2 regions of the Microbacterium sp. H1-D42 genome follow, and region 1 is predicted to be linked to the other one. Evidence: predicted binding sites of a transcription regulator. Region 1 holds the regulator's gene; the other holds the start of a gene.
What was found. The regulator LexA, encoded in region 1, represses DNA repair genes until DNA is damaged. The targets are predictions, from matches to a motif close to TCGAACANNTGTTCGA.

Region 1 (7,534 bases):
CTGTGTTGGTTCGCCAGGGCTGCGGAGTGGACATCGTCGTCATGACCATCACGCTAGTCGTCCAGGGCCCTGCCCGCACGCGGGCGACTACAGCTGCGGTTCGAAGCCGAAGACCCGACCGAGGAATCGCAGCTCGGTCTCCAGCGACGCGATGATCGTCTCCGCCGCGCGGAAGCCGTGTCCCTCTCCCTCGAACAGCACGTACTCGTGCGGCACACCTCGAGCGGCCAGAGCATCCCGGATCACCTCGGACTGCGCCGGCGGCACGACGCGGTCCTCGCTGCCCTGTTCCAGCAGCACCGGCACATCGATCCGATCGACGTGTGTCAGAGGGGAGCGCTCGATGTAGACCGCCTCCGCCTCGGGGAGGGGCCCTACGAGTCCGTTGAGGTAGTGGGCCTCGAAATCGTGCGTGTCGGCAGCCAGCATCCGAAGATCGGCGACGCCGTACCGCGAGATGCCAGCGCCGAACGTGCCGCCGCGGACGAGCGCGCACAGCACCGTCCATCCGCCCGCCGACCCGCCGCGGATCGCGATCCGCGCGGGGTCGGCGAGACCGGCATCCGCCATGCCCCTGGCGGCGGCGATGACGTCGTCGACGTCGACGACGCCCCACGCGCCGTCCAGCCGCTCGCGGTACGCGCGACCGTAGCCGGTCGAGCCGCCGTAGTTCACGTCGAGCACGCCGATGCCGCGGCTGGTCCAGTACGCGTAGGCGGTGGATGCTGCGCCCGAGACGTGCGAGGTCGGTCCACCGTGCACCATGACGATGTACGGCGGCAGCGCGCCCTCGGGGCCTGTCGCGTCGGGGGTCGTCGGCGGGTAGTCGAAAGCGTGCACCGGACCGTGCGGCCCGTCGAAGGTGACCGGTCGTGCGCGCGGCACCCACGCGGCCTTGGCCTCGTCGCCGCCGGTCACCGTGGTGACAGCGCCGTGGTCGACGTCGATGCACCACAGACCCGACCCCACCGTCGCACCGGCGCCCGAGATCAGCACGCGCGATCCGTGGGCATCGTCGATGCTGGTGCCGGCCGTGATCGGCAGCGTCAGCAGCTCGACCTGGCCCTCCGCGCCGATGAGGACGATCTCGTCGTCGCCGTTCGTGCGCACTGCGACGATGCGTCCGTCATGCAGCGGCTGGTACCAGCGATTGCCGAGCACCCACAGCCCGCCTCCCGTGTCGGCGTCCGCAGGTGCCACCGGCTGCGGGGAAAGCGGGTTTCGCCCGTCTGCGACGCGCACACGGTGCAGGTTCCACCGTCCGGACGGGTCGTCGAGGTACAGCAGCTCGTCTTCGCCGGCCCATTCCGGCTGCAGTGCAGCGTGCGTCGAGATCGACGCGATCTCATCGCCGTCCACGGGGGCGATGTGCAGCAGGGCCTGCTCCCATGGCATCTTGATGCCGCTCCACTGCACCCACGCGATGCGCGTGCCATCGGGGGAGAGGGCGGGGTGCGCGACGAAGCCGCTCGTCGAGATGAAGACCCGGACGGCGCTGTCGTCGTCGGCGGCGGCAGAGCCGTCGAGAGGGATCTCCACGATCGCCCTCAGATGCTGCGCGGGGCGCAGATCCTCGCGCACCGCCAGCAGCCGCCCGTGCTGCAGGCGCAGCCCACCGAACGCCGCACCCTGGGCGGTCAGCGGATCGGGAGCGCCGCCACGGGGCATCCGATACACGCGCTGGTCGTCCTTGTCGACGAAGAACAGCGTGCCGTCGGCATCTGCTGTCCACGATCCGCCGCCGTACTCATGCACGCGCGAGCGTGCGTTCCACGGCGCCGGCAGGATGACTTCGCCCGTCGAGCTGCGCACAGCGATGCGGCCGCCCTCGGATGGCACTGACTCGCCCCACCAGATCTCGTCGCCGACGAAGAGCGCGCCTTCGATGCGCGGCGAGGCCTGCGCGATCTGCGCGGCGGTGAACGGAGAGGACCACGAGCCGAACGATGACGTCATGGCATCGAGCCTAGCCAGCCGCGCCCTGTCACACGGCGTCACACAGTATGCGTCGCTGTGCTCGGCTCACCTAGCGTTCTGTAAACGCTCTCCGACCGATCGGGGGCACCGACACCGTGAGGAGAATGCCATGAGTCGCGTCCCGTTCTCCTTCGAGCTCTACCCGCCGCGCACCGATGCGAGTGCCAAGGCGCTGCACGAGACGATCGATCAGCTGGCTGCTGCCGGCCCCGACTTCCTCTCGGTCACCTACGGTGCCGGAGGCTCGACCGGCGGTCGCTCGCTCGATGTGCTGCGCTACATCCGCGCTCACACCGACACTGAGCCGCTCGCGCATCTCACCTGTGTGGGCAACACCTACGCGGGTGCCGCGCGGCTGATCCGCGAGTTCCTGGATGCCGGGGTGCGCAGCTTCCTCGCTCTGCGGGGCGACCCGCCCGCCGGCCACCAGGACGGCGAGCCGTTCCTCGGCGACCTGGAGAGCTCAGCGCAGCTCGTGCAGCTCATCGACCGGGTGCAGGCGGAACGCGCCCCATATGAGGAGTCCCCCGTTCCCGGCAACCCCGGAGCCATTCGGGTCGCACCGCGCTGCAAGGTCGACATCGCCGTCGCAGCGTTTCCCAACGGGCATCCGCGCTCCGCCTACAGCAGCCAGCACGTCGACGCGCTCCTTGCCAAGCAGGCCGCCGGCGCCACGCTCGCGATCACGCAGCTGTTCTTCCACCCCGACCACTACCTGGCGTTCGTCGAGCGCGCCCGCCGCGCCGGCGTCACGATCCCGATCCTTCCCGGCATCATGCCGATCACCTCGCCCACCCGCCTCACCCGTGTGCTCGAGCTCACCGGCGAGGAGCTGCCGAGCGAGCTCGCGATCGCGCTCGAGATCGAGCCGACCGCCGAGGGGCGCCGTCAGATCGGCATCCGCTGGGCATCCGATCTCGTCCGCGCCGTCGTCGACGGCGGTGCGCCCGGCGTGCACCTCTACGCCTTCAACCAGCACGAGACCGTGCTGGACGTCCTCCGCTCGTCGGGTGTGATCCCCGAGGATCAGCGCTCCGCAACCCCACAGCTCTCCGCAACAACGAAGTAAGGAATCTCATGACCGCTTTCCCCGCCGGGACGATCCTCGGCTACCCGCGCATCGGACGTCGTCGCGAGCTGAAGAAGGCCGTCGAGTCCTTCTGGGCCGGTCGCATCGATCAGGCAGAGCTGGAGAGCACCGCCGCTGCGCTGCGCGCGGCGACCCGAGTGCGCCTGGCGTCGCTGGGTCTCGGCAGCGAGGACTCCGCCATCCCGGAGTCGTTCTCGTTCTACGACCAGGTGCTCGACGCTGCTGTGACCGTCGGCGCGATCCCGGCACGCTTCGAGGACCTGCGCGAGGCCGACGGCACGATCGGGCTGCCGGCGTACTTCACGATCGCCCGCGGAGAGGGCGACCGTGCAGCATCCGAGATGACGAAGTGGTTCGACTCGAACTACCACTACCTCGTGCCAGAGATCGGACCCGAGACGAATTTCTCGCTGTCGAACGACAGCATCGTGCGCCAGGTGCGCGAGGCGGCAGCCGGCGGCTTCCGCACCCGCCCCGTCATCGTCGGGCCCGTCACGCTGCTCGCGCTGGCGAAGGCGTCGGATGCTGCGCCAGAGGGCTACGACCCGCTCACGCGTCTGGATGATGTGCTGCCGGTGTACGTCGAGCTGCTGTCGCAGCTGAAGGCAGCCGGTGCCGAGTGGGTGCAGCTGGATGAGCCGGCACTGGTCAGCGAGTCGCTGCCGGTCGACACCGCGACGCTGGCGGGTGCTGCGGCCCGCGCTCTCGCCGTGCTCGGCGGCGCCTCGGAGCGCCCGTCGATCCTGGTGGCCGCACCCTACGCCGCTCTCGGCGACACGCTCGCCGTTCTGGCCGCAGCTCCCATCGAGGCGATCGCGATCGACCTGGTGCGCGGCGATGTTCCTGCCGCGCTTCCGGCGCTGGGCGACAAGGTGCTCGTCGGCGGTGTGATCGACGGTCACAACATCTGGCGCGGCGACCTTGACGGCGCTTTCGACAAGCTCGAGGCGCTGCGGGCTCTTGGAGCCACCTCGGTGGCGGCGTCGACCTCGACCTCGCTGCTGCACGTGCCGCACGATGTCGCCGAGGAGACGCTGCTCGATCCTCGTCTCGTGTCGTGGCTGGCGTTCGCCGACCAGAAGGTCGGCCAGGTCGTGACGCTCGCAGCGGGACTCGCGCAGGGGCGGGATGCCATCGCTGCCGAGCTCGCCGAGGCATCCGCTGCGCTGACGGATCGTCAGGACGCCCCCGGCGTCCGTGACGGCGCCGTGCGCGGTCGCGAGGTGGCGGACGCCGACTTCTCGCGCGTCGCGTACGAGGAGCGCGAGAGCGCACAGCAGGCGCTGGACCTGCCCGCGCTGCCGCTCACGACCATCGGGTCGTTCCCGCAGACCGGCGACATCCGCCGCGCCCGCGCTCAGTTCCTGCGTGGCGAGCTGCCAGCCGAGGACTACGACGTGTTCCTCAAGCGCGAGATCGATCAGGTCGTCGCGCTGCAGGAGGACCTCGGCCTCGACGTGCTGGTGCATGGCGAGCCGGAGCGCAACGACATGGTGCAGTACTTCGCCGAGAACCTCGACGGGTTCGCCGTCACGCAGCACGGCTGGGTGCAGTCCTACGGCTCGCGCGCCACTCGGCCCTCGATCCTGTGGGGCGATGTGTCGCGTCCGGCGCCCATCACGATCTCCTGGGCTGGCTATTCGCAGTCGCTGAGCGTCAAGCACGTCAAGGGCATGCTGACCGGCCCCGTGACGATCCTGGCCTGGTCGTTCGTGCGTGACGACCAGCCCCTCGGCGAGACCGCGAACCAGGTCGCCCTGGCACTGCGCGATGAGATCGCCGACCTCGAGCAGGCCGGCATCGCCATCATCCAGGTCGACGAGCCGGCGCTGCGCGAGCTGCTGCCGCTGAAGACGGCCGACCAGGCCGCCTACCTGGACTGGTCGGTGGGATCGTTCCGCCTCGCCACCGGCGGCGCGGCGGCTGCCACGCAGATCCACACGCACCTCTGCTATTCGGAGTTCGGCGTCGTGATCGACGCGATTCGCGCGCTGGACGCCGACGTCACCTCGATCGAGGCGGCCCGCAGCCGCATGGCCGTCGTCGGCGACATCGCGGAGTACGGCTTCGACCACGGCATCGGCCCCGGCGTGTACGACATCCACTCGCCCCGTGTGCCGAGCATCGACGAGATCGAGGTGCTGCTGCGCCGTGCCGTCGACGCCCTGCCGATGCGCCAGCTGTGGGTCAACCCGGACTGCGGTCTGAAGACCCGCGGCTATGACGAGACCGTCGCCTCGCTGCGCAACATCGTCGAGGCCACCCGTCGCGTGCGCGAGGACGTGGCTGTCGCCGTCTGACTCACGAGTCGATGAGAAATGCCCCCGCCGGTTCAGACCGGCGGGGGCATTTCCGCGTTCTGGCTGTTGTCAGACGGCGCGCAGCACCGCGACGACCTTGCCGAGCACGACGGCGTCATCGCCGAGGATCGGCTCGAAAGCCGAGTTGCGTGGGAGCAGCCAGGTGTGGCCGTCGCGCCGGCGGAACGTCTTCACCGTGGCCTCGCCGTCGATCATCGCTGCGACGATCTCACCGTTCTCGGCGTTGTTCTGCGTGCGCACGACGACCCAGTCGCCGTCGCAGATGGCCGCGTCGATCATCGACTCGCCGCTGACCTTCAGCATGAAGAGGTCGCCCTTGCCGACCAGCTGACGCGGCAGCGGGAAGATCTCCTCCACCTGCTGGTCGGCGGTGATCGGCACGCCTGCGGCGATCTGCCCCACGAGTGGCACGAGTGCGGCGTCGCCAACGGACGGCGCCGTGTCTGCCGGATTCTCGGTGCCTGAGCCGGGCAGGTCGATCAGCACTTCCATCGCCCTGGTCTTGCCAGGGTCCCGGCGCAGGTAGCCGCTGAGCTCGAGCTGGCCGAGCTGATGCGTGACGCTGGACAGCGACTTCAAGCCGACGGCATCGCCGATCTCGCGCATGCTCGGCGGGTAGCCGTGCCGAGCGATCGACGTCTGAATCACCTCGAGGATGGCCATCTGCTTCGCGCTCAGGCTCTTGCGTCGACGTGTACGCGGAGCCTCGGATGCGGGGGCGGTGTTGTCGCTCATCGGTGCTCCTTCATACCTTCCTGCCCGGTGCGGATCCGCGTGGTCGCGGGCATCCGGTTCGAATGTCGGTGGCCCATGATGGGCTGTCCATATCGAAACCGTATCCGAGATACAGGTGAAAACGGAAGATCTGTTCGAGCGTGTCGAAGAATCAGGTGATCCGGTTTCGAAGAATTCTTGACAGATGTTCGAGTTCGAAGATACATTCGGTACGTAGCTTCGCATCCGGCCTCCCCGGCCGGATGCCGGATGCGAAAGCTATGACACTTCGGCCCAGAACACCGCCAGTGCAGAACAGCGGCAGAGCAGAGGAGCATCACATGAGCACGATCGGAATCTCGGCACCCATGACCACGCAGGTCGCGGTGTACCCGATCCGGCCTGTGAACGTGCCGGCTGTGAAGGCGACCCGCCTGCGGCTGACCACGCGTGGACGTCGCGTCCTCCTCGCGATCGCCGCGCTCCCGATCGTGATCGGCATCGCCGTCTCGGTGATCGCCGGTGGGTCCGCCCTCGCCTCCGGTGCGCAGGCGGCACCGGTCTCGTTCGAGACGGTGACCGTGCTGCCAGGCGACACGCTCTGGTCGATCGCCGCCGAGGTCGCACCTGAAGCGGACCCGCGTGTCGTCATCGAAGACGTCAAGCGCCTGAACAACCTCAGCTCCGGACTGATTCAGGTCGGCTCCGATATCGCGATCCCGGTCGCGTACGCCAACTGACCCGACCGTCACGAAGCCGCCGAAGGCGGGTGCTCGCCCTACGATGGGAAGGGTGACCTCCCTCGATGAGCTGCCCCTCCGCGATGATCTTCGCGGGCTCACTCCCTACGGCGCTCCGCAGGCCCCTCTGCCCGTCGCGCTGAACGTGAACGAGAACACTCATCCGGTTCCGGATGAGGTCGCCAGCGACATCCTCGACGACATCGCTCTCGCTCTGCGCGACGTCAACCGATACCCGGACCGCGAGTTCACGACGCTTCGCGAGGGATTCGCCGACTACCTCGGTCATGGCCTCACCGCCGAGCAGATCTGGGCCGGCAACGGCTCCAACGAGGTGCTGCAGCACATCATGCAGGCGTTCGCGGGTCCTGGGCGCACGGTGTTCGGATTCGCGCCGACGTACTCGATGTACCCGCTTATCGCCCAGGGCACCGGTGCACGCTGGGTCGCCGGCACGCGGGATGACGACTACACGCTCACCCCGCAGGATGCCGCCGCTCAGGTCGCCGCCGCCGACCCTGACGTCGTGCTGCTGTGCGCGCCCAACAATCCGACGGGCACGCCGCTCGGGCTCGACGTGATCGCCGCGGTGTACGAAGCAGCACGCGGTGTGGTGATCGTCGACGAGGCGTACTTCGAGTTCGCTCCACGCGACGCCGTCTCGGCGGTCACGGTGCTGCACGGCCGCCCGC
Region 2 (7,534 bases), 520 kb from region 1:
CTTCGGTGCGCGCCGCCTGACCCGCTCCCGCTCCCACTCTCTTTCGGTCGAGAGCACGGGATCTCGCCGAGTGCACGGGATCTTGGCGTGAACGAGTCGTGCACTCGGCAGCATACGGTGCACTCGGCGATCAGTCAGCGTGCGGTGAGGATCTCCGCCGTCGTCGCCAGCGCGATCTGCGGGGGATAGAGGCCCATCACGTGCAGGGCCGCCGCGTGGTTCTCGGCGGTCGAGCCCGCGCAGGCGTCGGTCGCGATCGTGAGGCGTGCGCCGGCATCCGCACCAGCCAGCGCCGTCGACAGCACGCAGCAGTCCGTCGAGACGCCGGCGAGCACGACGTGCGCGCCGCGACCGACAACCTGTTCGATCTCGGCACCCCACTTGCCGAAAGTGGGCAGGTCGAGCGTCGGATGCTGAGACACGCCGCGCGCCGCGGGAACGAGGTCGTAGAGCGGATCGGATGCCGGCTTGTCGGCGAACGGCCACGCGTCGAAGTACTCGCCCCACGAGGTCGAACGGTCAGCCGTCGGCATCCACCGCGTCACCAGCACGTTCTCGCCGAAGCTATCGGCGAGCAGCCGGATGTTGGCCATCGCACCCTCGAAGAACGGCGACCCCCATTCGGAGTCCGGCGAAGCGAAGATGTTCTGCGGATCGATGATGACCAGCCACGAGGACTGCGTCACGCCTGCTCCTGCCGCCTGATCTTGCCCGCACGGGCGAACCAGGTCACCACGAACGACAGCACCAGGGCGACGAAGACGCCCACGTTGGCGAATGCCCACTCGCCGTCCTTGCCGCCGATGAGGAACAGCAGGTAGCCCTGCCAGTTGTTCCAGGCGGCCTCCTCGGCGAACAGGTTCACGACGAGGCCCCAGCCGATCACGCTGGTGGCGACCATCGTGAGCACCGACGTCCAGTCCCAGGCGCCGTAGCGGCCGTTCGCGTCGAACAGGGCATCCTCGTCGTAGTCCTTGCGGCGACGCAGGATGTCGGCGATGAGGATGCCGGCCCACGATGCCAGCGGCACGCCGAGGGTGATGAGGAAGGACTGGAACGGGCCGAGGAAGTCGGCGGCGAAGAACACGACGTAGATCGTGCCGAGCGTGAGGATGACGCCGTCGATGGCCGCGGCGCTCGGTCGGGGGATGCGAATGCCGAGGCTGATCAGCGTGAGACCGGACGAGTAGATGCCGAGTACCGCGCCCGAGACCAGCGCGAGCACCGCGGTCAGAAGGAACGGCACGAGCACCCAGATCGGCAGGATGGTGGCCAGGGCTCCGATCGGGTCGGCGCCGACAGCATCCATCAGCTTCGGATCAGACCCGGCCAACAGCACACCGAAGATGACCAGGATCACCGGGGCGATTGCACCGCCGAAGGTGTTCCAGAACACGATCGCACCGTCGGACGCCGTGCGCTTCTGGTATCGCGACCAGTCGGCGGCGATGTTGATCCAACCGAGGCCGAAGCCGGTCATCACCATCACCAGCGCACCGATCACCGCGCCCGTGCTGCCGTTCGGGATGGCCATCACAGCGGCCATGTCGATGTGGCTGCTGGCGAGGATGATGTACAGGATCGTGACGGCGCCGGTGATCCAGGTGAGCACCGACTGCATCTTCATGATGGTGTGGTACCCGAGCACGGAGGCCGCCACGATGAGGGCTGCGACCACGATCGTCGCGATGATCTTCAGCGCCACGCTGTCGCCGTCACCGCCGAGCTGGGTGATGACCGTCGCGGTGGCGAGCACCGCCATGATCGCCAGGAACGTCTCCCAGCCGATCGAGGTCAGCCACGAGACGATGCCTGGCACCTTCTGCCCATGCACGCCGAAGGCGGCGCGCGAGAGCACCATCGTCGGTGCGGAGCCGCGTTTGCCGGCGATCGCGATCAGGCCGCACAGGAAGAACGACACGACGATGCCGATGATCGAGACGAGCGTCGCCTGCCAGAACGAGATGCCGAACCCCAGCACGAACGAGCCGTAGCTCATGCCGAACACCGAGACGTTGGCGGCGAACCAGGGCCAGAACAGGTCGCGTGGCTTGGCGGTGCGGTCGGATTCAGGGATGATCTCGATGCCGACGCGCTCGATCAGCGCGGGGGTGTTGTCGCTCATGCCCTCATCCTGGCACCGACTCCGCCAGGCCGCGAGGATATCCGCGGCGGCTCAGCGCCCGAGCAGTTCGGTGACGGTGTCGATCGCGCCGTCCGCGATGCGGAAGAACGCCCAGGTGCCGCGCTTCTCGCGCTCGAGGAATCCGGACTGCACGAGGATGCGCAGGTGATGCGAGACGGTCGGCTGACTGAGGCCGAGCGGCTCCGTCAGATCGCACACGCACGCTTCGCGGTCGGCATGGGCCGAGATCATCGAGAGGATGCGCAGGCGCGCCGGATCGGCCAGCGCCTTCAGCGAGGCGGCGAGCGAGACGGCGTTCTCCTGGCTGATCGGCGCGCGAGTCAGCGGTGCACAGCAGGATTGCAGGTCGCGCAGCGGGATGAGCTCGAGAGTCGGCATACCTCGATTGTGCGCAAGATATTGACAGACGTCAATATCTACGCGACGATCGCAACGTCCGAATATCGATGAGTATCGATGAAAGGAGTGCGAAATGGACGACTGCTGCGAAGCCGGCTGCGAGCCGATGCCTGACGGCACGTGCCCGACCGGATGCTGCTGACGCACACCGAAGCGGGGCCGCCGATCAGATGATCGACGGCCCCGCCGGGTGCGGCGGATCTCAGCCGGCGAAGAATGCGCGCGCGACGCGCGACAGATCGTGCAGGTCGCTGACGCCGGCGAGTTCGCGCGCCGAATGCATCGACAGGATCGGGATGCCGACATCGACCGTCCGGATGCCAAGGCGCGTCGCCGTGATCGGCCCGATGGTCGAGCCGCAGGGCACCGCATTGTTCGAGACGAACTCCTGCGAGGCGACACCCGCCGACTCGCACCAGTCCGCCCAGGCGGCAGCACCAAGGGCATCGGTCGCATAGCGCTGGTTGGCGTTGATCTTCAGGATCGGGCCCGAGCCCAGCAGGGGCTGCACGACGGGGTCGTGGCGTCCAGCGAAGTTCGGGTGCACCGAGTGGCCGACGTCGCTCGACAGGCACCAGGAGGTTGCATATGCGCGGCGCAGGTCTTCAGCATCCGCGCCGAGCGAGCCGTAGATCCGCTCCAGGATGTCTTCCAGGATCGGGCCAGCGGCCCCAGAGCGCGAGGCCGAGCCGAGTTCTTCGTGGTCGAATGCGGCGAGCATCGGGATGACTCCGGACGCCGAGGGCGCCGCTTCGATCAGCGCGACCACGCCGGCGTGCACCGATGCCAGGTCGTCGAGGCGACCCGAGGCGAAGAACGCGTCGTCCTTTCCGAAGACCGCTCCGCGGGCAGCATCCGCCACGACCGCGTCGAAGCCGCGGATCTCGGCGGCATCGACGTTCGCCGTCGCCGCCAGTTCGGCGAGGATGTCCGCCGACTCGGCTGAGCCGAGGCCCCACACCGGCTGCGTGCCGGTCTGCTTGTCGAGCGCGAGCCCGTCGTTCACGCCCCGGTCGAGGTGGATCGCGAGCTGCGGCAGGCGCAGCAGCGGTCCGGTGGCGGCGAGCACGACGCGGCCGTCGGCCAGAGCAAGCCGCCCGGCGAGACGCAGCTCGCGGTCGAGCCAGGAGTTCAGCAGCGGCCCGCCGTAGACCTCGACGGCGGCCTGCAGCCAGCCGTGCGAGCCGGTCGTCGGCTTGGGCTTCAGCTTGAAGCCGGGGGAGTCGGTGTGGGCGCCGAGAACGTTCGCGGGAGTGATGGCAGTGGCATCTGAAGGCACGGCCCAGCCGATCGCCGCGCCGTCGCGCACGATGACGAATCGGCCGCCCGGCTGCGTCGGCCAGGCGTCGGCTTCGTCGAGGCGGGTGAACCCAGCATCCACCAGCCGCCGCGCGACCTCTTCGGCCGCGTGATAGCTCGACGGCGAGGCGGCGACGAAGTCGGCGAGGTCGGCGGCGTGCGCCAGCGCGGCAGGAGAGGGTGCGGCAGAAGACGTGTCAGGCATGCCTTCGATGCTATCCCGCACCTTGCGCCGACGAGCATGAGCGCAGGGGTGATCAGTGGAATGGGCCGCCGCGCTCTGGGTATGCACCCGAGGTCTGTTCGCGAGCGCTAATGTCGGATCGGCTCGGTCGTTTCATGAGCCACACACGGAGGGGCGAGAGAAATGTCAGACATCAAGAGCACGAACGCCTGGCAGCGCTTCTGGGAGAAGGGCGGGTGGTGGCGGTCGGCGATCGCCGTCGCCGCGTACTTCGTCGTCTACCAGTACGTCCCGCTGCTGTTCGCGCCGCTCTTCCCGGATTCCGCGGGGCTGGATGACGCCGCAAAGGTGTGGATCTTCACGGTCATCCCGATCGCGTTCGGCGGTCTGGTGCTCGTGCTGTTCGCGTGGTCGCTCGGCTGGTTCCGCGAGCTGTTCGGTCCGCAGCCGATCCGTGGCCGTGGGTGGATGTGGATCGGCGTCGCGACCGTGCTGGTGTTCAACATCGTGCATTTCGCAACTGTCGACTACGGCACGGCCGGTGCCAGTGCCGTCATCGCATGGCTCGTCGCCGGGCTGTGCATCGGCTTCGCCGAGGAGACGCTGACGCGCGGCGTCGTGGTGAACCTCATGCGCAAGCACGGTTACCGGGAGATCGCCGTCGCCACCGTCTCGGCTGCGCTTTTCGCAGTGCTGCACGCCGGGAACCTGCTCACCGGTCAGTCGCTGCTCGCGACGCTGTTCCAACTGGTGTACACCTTCGGATTCGGCATCCTGATGTACCTCACCTTGCGCGTCACCGGCAGTCTGGTCTGGCCGATTCTGCTGCACGCGTCGACGGATCCCTCGATCTTCCTGGCGACGAGCTACCCGACCACGGGGCTGGGGGCCACGCTTGGAGGGCTCGGCAATCCGGCTGTGATCATTGTCGGACTCATCCTGCTGATCTTCATTCGCGGCAAGGTGACCCCGGCAGCCGATGTGATCAGCACTCCCGGCGAGGCGAGATTCTGACCCGCGCCCGCGAAGACGCCAACGCGCCTCGCGCCGTCACCGAGCTGTCTCGGCGCTCGTCGCCCCCGCGCTAAGGTCGTCGGGTGTCCGGTCTCGCCATCGCCCTGGCGCTTGCCGCCGCCGTCGCGCACGCCGCGTGGAACGTCATCGCGCACAACGTAAGCCGCGCGGGCGTGCCGTTCCTGTGGTGGGGCGCTCTGGCGAGTGCCGTGATCTGGGCGGGCGCGATCCCGTTCACCGGCGGGCTCGGCACCGACGACCTTCGCGGATTCCTGCTCGGCGTGGGCGTATCGGCCGTGCTGCACGTGCTCTACATGGCGGTGCTGCAGCGCGGATATCAGGTCGGGGACCTCTCGACCGTCTACGCCACCGCGCGGGGGAGTGGGCCGTTCCGGTCGGTCATCATCGCCATGGTGCTGCTGGGTGAGCGACCCTCTGCGGTTGCGCTGGGCGGTGTGGCGCTGGTGCTGCTCGGAGTCATCGGCATCGGACTCGTCGACCGCGACTCCTCAGGAGTGCGCCGCGGCGTCGACCCCGCGGTGCTGTTCGGACTGCTCACCGGCGTGATGATCGCGACCTACACGATATGGGACGCCCACTCGGTGCGTGAATGGAGCCTCTCGCCGGTGGCCTTCATGGTGGGCACCACGGTGCTGCAGTTGCCCTTCTACAGCGTCGTCGTGCGGCGGCGCTGGGCATCCGTCTGGCAATTGGGGCGTCGCGAGTGGCGCCGGATCATCGCCTTCGGCATCCTGTCGCCGCTGTCGTACATCCTCGTGCTTCAGGCGATCACGATCGCCCCGGTCGCGCTGATCGCGCCGCTGCGCGAGGTCAGCGTCGTGCTGATCAGCCTGTTCGGCGCGTTCGTGCTGAAGGAGTCGCGGCCAGGGCTCCGCATCGCGGCCTCTGTGGTCGTGGTCGCGGGCGTCGTGCTGCTCGCCTTCTGAAGGCGGTGGTCCGCGACGGTGTCGGTGGATACTGATATAGAACAACTGTACTATTCAATAGTTGCCTGCGCGAGAAGAATATAGAACAAAGCATTGACTTGCCTGCCTGGTCGGACGTAGGCTGAAGGCATGTCAGATCACCTGTCTGCACTGCATGAGGCGATGGATCGCCTCGACGCGGTGTGGGCGGATGCCGGCGACGCGGCGGGTCTCCCGCGGCCCCGGTTGGTCAGCACGAATGCGGCGATCGGGCTGATGCGGCGGCAATTGGATGCGCTGCAGGCCGAGGTGGCCGCCGAGATAGCGCATGAATCGCGTCCCGAGCTCGGGGCGGACTCGCTGGCGAAGCAGCACGGATTCCGCAACACGGCCCAGCTGATCGCGTCGACGACGGGGTCGTCGGCGGGTGATGCGGCCCGGCTGGTGAAGGTGGGCGAGGCGATCGCGCCGCGCACCAACCTGGTGGGGGAACCTGTTCCCGCGAAGTACCCGGCCGTGCGGCGGGCGGTATGCGCGGGTCAGATGAGCACGTCTGCCGCGGGCCTGATCATCGCCTTGTTGGACCGGAGTCGTCTGAAGGTCGGCGCAGACCGGATCGCCGAGGCGGAGGAGCTGCTGGCGGCGAAGGCGGTGGGATTCTCGCTCGACGACGTGCGCAAGCTGCTCGCCAGGGCGGAGGCATTCCTCGACCCCGACGGGATCGAGATGCGCGAAGACGAGCGCCGGAGTCGCCGCTCGGCGACCATGTTCGAACGCGACGGGATGTTCCACCTGAACCTGGTCACGACCGTCGAGGCGGGTGCCCCGATCAAGGCGTCCGTGCAAGGGCACGTGTCAGCTGTGTTCGGTGCTCGCAAGGGGGCTATCGCACCCGATGGGCTGGATGCGGATCAGCGAACTGTGCCGATGCTGCAGGCGGATGCGCTGACCGCGCTCTGCGAGCACGCGGTCGGATGCAGCACCGACCGAGTTCCCCTGAATGGCGCCACCGTCGTCGTGCGCGTCAACCTGGACGACCTGACGGACGGCAGCGGGTACGGCACGATCGACGGCGTCGACGAGCCGATCAGCATCAGCGCGGTGCGAAGGATGGCGGCCTCAGGCGCAGTCATCCCCTGCGTGCTCGGCGGAGACAGCGAGATCCTGGACTGGGGGCGCGAGAAGCGCCTGTTCACGCCCGCGCAGCGGCTCGCGCTCGGCGAGCGTGACGGCGGATGCGCCATGTGCGGACTGCCGCCCGGCATGGCGAAAGCGCATCACATCCGCTGGTGGATGCGAGATTCCGGGCCCACCGATCTCGACAACGGCGTGCTGCTCTGCGACAACTGTCACCATCGCATCCACGACAGCGGGTGGGAGATCAACATCGAGGGGGCCGGTGTGTCCGCTCAGGTCTGGTTCGTGCCGCCGCCGTTCGTCGATCCGTTGCGGACACCCCGCCTTGGTGGCAGAGCCAGATACGACATCGCCGCGTAGCCGCGCAGCTCACCCGCCGACAGCGCGCAGGTACTGGCCGTCGTTCGAGACGCCCGAGCCTGAGACGGT

Region 2: a site for LexA is predicted at 6,027-6,042, ahead of MNR00_RS03445 (HNH endonuclease signature motif containing protein). Genes of this name have one in related genera too.

Annotation. Positions count from the first base shown of each region.
Region 1 is NZ_CP093342.1:1,264,519-1,272,052, forward strand. Features, by position in the region: gene MNR00_RS05985 (fatty acyl-CoA synthetase) at 1-43, opposite strand, end outside; gene MNR00_RS05990 (prolyl oligopeptidase family serine peptidase) at 88-1,956, opposite strand; gene MNR00_RS05995 (methylenetetrahydrofolate reductase) at 2,087-3,046, shown strand; gene metE (5-methyltetrahydropteroyltriglutamate--homocysteine S-methyltransferase) at 3,055-5,367, shown strand; gene lexA (transcriptional repressor LexA) at 5,437-6,123, opposite strand; gene MNR00_RS06010 (LysM peptidoglycan-binding domain-containing protein) at 6,444-6,842, shown strand; gene MNR00_RS06015 (histidinol-phosphate transaminase) at 6,886-7,534, shown strand, end outside.
Region 2 is NZ_CP093342.1:745,360-752,893, forward strand. Features, by position in the region: gene MNR00_RS03410 (MBL fold metallo-hydrolase) at 1-20, shown strand, start outside; gene MNR00_RS03415 (cysteine hydrolase) at 135-686, opposite strand; gene MNR00_RS03420 (cytosine permease) at 683-2,125, opposite strand; gene MNR00_RS03425 (metalloregulator ArsR/SmtB family transcription factor) at 2,177-2,524, opposite strand; gene MNR00_RS03430 (M18 family aminopeptidase) at 2,748-4,049, opposite strand; gene MNR00_RS03435 (CPBP family intramembrane glutamic endopeptidase) at 4,212-5,042, shown strand; gene MNR00_RS03440 (EamA family transporter) at 5,126-5,989, shown strand; gene MNR00_RS03445 (HNH endonuclease signature motif containing protein) at 6,119-7,465, shown strand; gene MNR00_RS03450 (GntR family transcriptional regulator) at 7,475-7,534, opposite strand, start outside.